DNA from 2 places in the Clostridium sp. Marseille-QA1073 genome. Region 2 is predicted to be linked to the other one. Evidence: riboswitches for the same ligand, from Rfam matches in the RefSeq annotation. Region 2 holds a riboswitch; the other holds the start of a gene.
What was found. Region 2 has a riboswitch for lysine ahead of ACY1IQ_RS02845 (APC family permease). Riboswitches for the same ligand answer to the same signal wherever they lie in the genome.
Positions count from the first base shown of each region.

Region 1 (3,438 bases), on a different contig from region 2:
CGATGTATTAAGTTAATTTGCTTATAAATAGTAATATGATTAAGTTATTTGAAACCATTAAAACATTACCTAAAGATTCTGTATCTTTAATAGAAGATAGAAAATTAGTAAAAGGATTTACTTTAATAGTTATAAAGGATTGTATTTCTAATATTGAAGGGTATAGCGAGTACTCGACTATAGCGTTTAGGGGCGCCTTTGTAAGTAATAATAAAGTTAAATCTCTATATCTTTTAATTAAAATTAGAGGAAAATATAAAGATGGTTATTATTCAGTTTGGTTTAATTATAATGATGCATACTCACTAAAAATTATGATTAACTTAACAAAGCAAAAGAAACTTTTAATATTACTAGTAGATAATGATAATACAATACAAAAGACAATTACTTTAGAAAATACATTAAAAGACTTCTTTAAAGAATATCTAGATAGATGTTCAAGTATAAAATGCAGATGGACTAAAAGAAATTTTGAAATTTTTCTTAATTCTGTAAGAAAACAATATCCTGATAATGTACTAATGTGGGAAAAATTAGAATGGGACATATAGAAGACGTGACAAAGTCACGTCTTTATTTAATTGAGATTTAATAATTAAGAATGAAGAATTTATAGATAATTTTCCCTTATAAGAGAAGTTTTTAATTGATTTATTTTTAAAGTGACATAATCACTTTTATTAAGAACCTATTTTAAGAAATTAGTTTGTTAAAACTAATTTCCTCCGCATTGTCAATTGTTCATCATCAATTCTCAATTGATTAAAGATATGGAGATAGATTATTTAAAAAAAAACTAATGAAGCGCTTACTACTTTTTTCATTCACAATTGAGAATATTTTTATTATAAACTAAAAATTAAAAATTAGTTGATTGTCTTTGAAGTCATTTAATAACTTCATATAAAAACTAGTAATTCTACTGTAAATAAAAAAGTCTAAGAAATTAACTTGTAAGGATTAATTTTAAGCATAATTGTGAATTTTGCATTATTTTAAGTTGTGAGTTGTTTTAAAATTTCAATTGATTAACTATTATTTCATAAAGATCATATTTTGTCGAAAAAAAATATTTGTTAAAAGTTAAATGATTTAGTTGTATTTAGAAGAATATATGAATATAATATTAAAGGTGCGAATTATAAAAATATTATTTGGAAATATTTATGTAAATTAAAATTTTACAAAAAACTATAATAAACTACAACATGTCGAATATGCTGTAAAAATTCAATTTATATTGTCGAGAATATAAGAGAAATTTATGAATAATTTATTAAATGTTAAAGTAAAATAAAATTTTCAGAAAATATGATTGATTTTTTAAATTATAAATAATATAATATAATACATAGGGTGGACATAATATGTTCACAAATTATTAAAAATTAAATATTGTTCGTAAATAGAGGAGCGAGTGAATGGTAGTATATATATGCTAAGGAAAGGAACTTCCGATGATATATGCGAAGGATTTACACGCCGAAAGGGTATACTTGTTCTTAAGTATATTACTTGGGGATAGGAAGCAAATTTTCTATCACTGTCATAAGATATTATGATGAGCTATTTATGTGATGAGGATGAGAAATTTTCGTTACATCTATAGTCCATTATATAATTAGGATTGTTTAAGGTACTGAAAGTTTCAGTACCTTTTATTTTTAAAAAAATTAACAGGGGGTACTAAAAATGAAATCAGTAATAAGATTAAGAATGAGTGCACATGACGCACATTATGGTGGAAACTTAGTTGATGGAGCTAGAATGTTACAATTATTTGGTGACGTAGCAACAGAATTACTAATATTGAACGATGGAGACGAAGGACTTTTTAAAGCTTATGAAAACATCGAATTCATGGCACCAGTTTATGCAGGAGACTATATAGAAGCAGTTGGAGAAATAGTACACGTAGGAAATACTTCAAGAAAAATGACTTTTGAAGCTAGAAAAGTTATAGCTCCAAGACCAGATATAAATGATTCAGCTTGTGATGTATTAGAAGAACCAATAGTTGTTTGTAGAGCAACAGGAATCTGTGTTGTTCCAAAAGATAAAAAAAGAAAATAGTAAAAGACTAAAAATTCTTTGTAATTAAAAAAATGCAGGGAATATTGCAAAAGATTTGTTAAAAAAATAACAATATTATCCAATGTGGGAGGAAAAGAAAATGGAAAAATTAATTATTGCTGCAGCAATATGTGGTGCTGAAGTGACAAAAGAACACAACAAGAATGTTCCTTACACTGTTGAAGAAATTGGAATTGAAGCTGAAAAGGCTTACAAAGCTGGAGCTAGTATAATTCACTTACATGTAAGAGAAGATGATGGAACTCCAACTCAAGATAAAGAAAGATTCAGAGCTTGTATCGAAGAAATTAGAAGAAGATGTCCAGATGCTATAATTCAACCTTCAACTGGTGGAGCAGTAGGAATGACTAATGAAGAAAGACTTCAACCAGTAGATTTGCGTCCAGAAATGGCAACATTAGATTGCGGAACTTGTAACTTTGGTGGAGACGAAATATTTGTTAATACTGAAAACACAATAAAAGAGTTTGGACAAAAAATGATAGAGCTAGATGTTAAGCCAGAAATCGAAGTTTTCGATAAGGGAATGATAGATATGGCTATAAGACTACACAAAAAAGGATACATAAAAGCACCAATGCATTTTAATTTTGTTATGGGTGTAAACGGTGGCATAAGTGCTGAAATGAGAGATTTTGTATTCATGAAAGAAAGTATTCCAGCTGGAAGTACTTATGTAGTTGCAGGGATAGGAAGAAATGAATTCCCATTAGCTACAATGGCGATATTAGATGGTGGACATGTTAGAGTAGGTTTTGAAGATAATGTTTACGTATCAAAAGGTGTTATGGCTGAGTCTAATGCAGAACTAGTTGAGAAAGTTGTAAGAATTGCTAAAGAACTTGGAAGAGAAGTAGCTACTCCAGCTGAAGCAAGAGAAATACTAGGACTTAAACCACTTAAATAGTTTGACATTAAAATTAACATAAATGTTATCGTTTTAAAGTAATGTTGAATCTTTAATTATTGTAATTTTATCATCAATAATTAAGAGAAAAGAATTTTGTATGAATTTAGCGTGCAAATTTCAAGTTGTGCTAACTATCTTGATTGTAAATTAAATTAGATAATTTAAGCTTCAACATATTTAAAACGTAATCTTAAGAAAAATACTACTTTACAATTTAAATTTTAAAATTTAGAGGAACATAGGGAAGGAGAGCTAAATTATGAAAAAAGGATGTAAATATGGAACTCACAGAGTTATAGAACCAAAAGGTGTTTTACCACAACCAGCGCTTAAAATAGACAATGACATGGAGATTTACGATAATGAAATACTTATCGACGTACAAGCTTTAAACGTTGACTCTGCAAGCTTTACTCAAATAGAAGAAGAAG
Region 1 is NZ_JBSVQM010000013.1:47,547-50,984, reverse strand. Features, by position in the region: gene ACY1IQ_RS12715 (hypothetical protein) at 36-554, shown strand; lysine riboswitch at 1,402-1,580, shown strand; gene kal (3-aminobutyryl-CoA ammonia lyase) at 1,696-2,076, shown strand; gene kce (3-keto-5-aminohexanoate cleavage enzyme) at 2,177-3,004, shown strand; gene kdd (L-erythro-3,5-diaminohexanoate dehydrogenase) at 3,267-3,438, shown strand, end outside.
Region 1: linked by a shared signal. The riboswitch ahead of kal (3-aminobutyryl-CoA ammonia lyase) and the one ahead of ACY1IQ_RS02845 (APC family permease) in region 2 are both predicted to bind lysine.

Region 2 (3,438 bases):
GGTTTTGTATAAACTCCATACCAAGATAATTGGAAAGCATGTTGATGGATTTAACGATGTTTTCAACTCCTGCATTAGCCTCGTTGATATCGCCATAGGTAGTTAATAATACAATTTTTTTATTTAATAAAATATTATGATCTACTGCATATAACCGGTCTAAAAAAGTTTTTAACTGTCCACTCATATTAAAAACATAGACAGGAGTGGCAAGAACCAAAACATCTGCTTTTTCCACATCTTTATAAATATCCTGCATATCATCCTTTAATACACATTGACTTTGACTACTTTTTTGACAGGTGTTGCAGCCTGTACAGCATTGTATATTTTTTGACTGGAGATAAATTGTTTCTATTTGGGCTGATGATGTTAAATCCTCTACACCTTTTAAATACTCTCTTAATAAAATAGCTGTGTTTCCCTGCTTTCGGGGACTTGCTAAAACAGATAGTATATTCATATTTATTACTTCCTTTCAGTTAATCCAGTGAATAAATACTTTTATGCGCACACATGCACATTATAACGTTTTTAAAAAGGCATATCTGCCTTTTTAAATTTTATTGCTGTATTAATTTTTTTAAATTGGTTGCTGTTAATTCGAATTTTTCAAGAATATATCTATCGTTCAATTCATAAAAAACACTTCTATTCTCTTTTGTTTTATTGACTATCCCATATCTATGCATTAACTCTAAATGTCTTGAAATAACTGAACGGTCCTGTGTAAAATTTTCAGAAATATCTTTGATATTCTTAGTGCCGTTAACAGCAAGATATTTCATAATATCACATCGTACTGGGTCAAACAAAGTCTTAAAAAATTCAAAATCAATATTTTCTTCTATTTCTTTGGCACAGTCTAAAATTAAATCATTTTCATTCATATCTATCACCTAATTAAGATTATATATGCACATTCATGCATATGTCAATAATAATTTATAAATATTATTATGAACCGTCCCTTAAATATATATAATTATATAAAGTTGACAAGACGTAAATATCATGTTATGATATCAAAAATTAAAATTTCATAAAAATCCTCATCCTTAAGGGTGGGGTAGAGGCGCGATTGCTAATATTAACTATATCGAGGTCGGAAACCTATGACATATAGTGAAAGGAGCCGTCGCCGAAGTTTCAGATACCAAAATCTGATGCTGGGTCTGTATTTAATAGGTACAGGACTGTCATCATCGTATTTGCTCGATACTTTGATGTTGCGCTATCTCACATTGAGCCAGAAAGGAGAGGAATGTCTTTAGCTTTGCTATACGCATATAAGCACCTGACAGACCTGTTAGGTGTTTTTATTTTTACTATTAATTTTAATTTTTTACAATATTGTAAATTTAATGAACGGGCATTGTGATTAATTGCTTAAAAAGGAGGATGAATATATGACTAATAATTCAAATGATTTAACTCAAGTAAAGGATTCAGGTTTTAAAAAGAAATTAGTCTGTTTGGTGGGGTCAGTATTTTAGGAGGTATAATGGTAGGATCAGGTATTTTTTATCTAGGCTCATATGTATTAATGAGAACTGGAATGAGTCCTGGCTTGGCTTTATTAAGCTGGATTTTGGGAGGCTTAGTTTCTCTATTAGGTGGTATTTGTTATGCTGAGCTAGGTGCTTCAGATCCCCGTGCTGGTGGACTAACTGTATATTTAAGTGAGGCCTATTCACCTATGGTTGGTTTTTTAGGTGGTTTTAATAGTTGGTTAATCGGTGGTCCTGGCTCTATTGCTGCTATAGCAATTGCACTACCAAGTGCTTTAACCATTATTATGCCTCTTGAAGAATGGACGATTAAAATTATTGCTATCTTTTTAATCATAGCATTGACCATTGTCAATTATTTTGGTGTTAAATTTGGTTCTAGACTACAAAGTCTATCTATGATTGCAAAATTAATTCCTATTGGAATCATAATGATCTTAGGACTTTTATTTGGAAAAGTATCACCTGATTTAAACCTAGTTCCCAAGACAGCAGATGCAAGCTTTGGCTCAATTATTAGTATGGTAGCCTTTGCTGTAGTAGCAAGCTTGTGGGCATACGAAGGCTGGACTAATTTAAATACCGTAGCTGAAGAAGTAAAAAATCCTAAGAAAAATTTACCCCTTGCTATCATTATTTCTATCCTTTCCATAACAGCACTGTATACATTATTTAATTATTCTATATATAAGGTTATACCTATTGATGAAATTGAAAGTTTAATATCTAATAATCAATATTATTTAGGAACTTATGCAGCAGAAAAATTGCTAGGAAACACTGGTAGTATTTTAGTTGTAATAGGAATGGTAGTTGCTATGTTTGGAGCTTTAAATGGTTGTATACTAGCCTTCCCAAGAATGTATTATGCAATGAGTGAACAAGGTCATTTCTTTGAAAGTTTTAGAAAATTGCATCCGGTGCATAAAGTTCCTTATGCTCCTTTAATAGTACAATGTGTAATATCTGTGATACTCGTATTACTTAGAAACTTAAATCAATTAACTTCTTTAGTTGTATTCTCAGGAATGATGTTTAATACTTTAGGTGTATACGCAGTTATGATTTACAGGAAAAAACGTCCTAATGTAGAAAGACCTTATAAAGTGATTGGCTATCCTATTACAGTAATCTTAACAACTTTTATCTTTGTAGGGTTAATGGTAAATACCTTTATTGAAGATCCTCAAACCTCAATTATTGGTTTAGTCGTGCCAGCTATTGGTACATTATTCTACTTCTATTTTGATAGAAAAAATAAAACTGCACAAGAAAATATAAGGGGATGATATTTTGAAAACAATTTTAAAAAACTGCAAAATTTATGTTGAAAAAAATAATTTTCAGGAGGCAATCTTTATTGATAATGGTGTTATTCAGCAGGTTGGTACCAATGAGGAAATCTTAAAAAATATTGCTGATAATATAATAGACCTTCAGGGAAAAACTGTTTTGCCAGGTTTTAACGACAGCCATCTTCATATGTCACATATAGGAGATGCTATGAGTTCCTGTAATTTAACATCCGCTAAATCAATTGATGAAATTATTCAGTTGGGTAAAAAATTTATAGAAGAAAATAAAGATATAACAGTTTTAAGTGGTAGAGGGTGGAATCAAGATTACTTCACTTCTGGTGAAAAGCGTCTATTAAATCGCTTTGATTTAGATAAAATTTCTACAGAAATTCCAATTGTCTTTGATAGAGTATGTGGACATGTTTCAGTAGGAAATACTAAAACTTTAGAAGTACTAGGTGTAGATGAAAATACTATTGTAGATGGTGGTGTAATTGAAGTTGGAAACGACGGAAAGCCAAACGGTATATTCAATGAAAATGCTGTCCGTGTTATTCAATCAGTTATTCCCAAAAAAGATGATAAAGAGAAAGAAAACGAATTTATAAAAGCTGCAAATTATGCTTTAA
Region 2 is NZ_JBSVQM010000002.1:214,678-218,115, forward strand. Features, by position in the region: gene ACY1IQ_RS02835 (flavodoxin family protein) at 1-463, opposite strand, end outside; gene ACY1IQ_RS02840 (ArsR/SmtB family transcription factor) at 564-890, opposite strand; lysine riboswitch at 1,063-1,245, shown strand; gene ACY1IQ_RS02845 (APC family permease) at 1,472-2,800, shown strand; gene ACY1IQ_RS02850 (amidohydrolase) at 2,805-3,438, shown strand, end outside.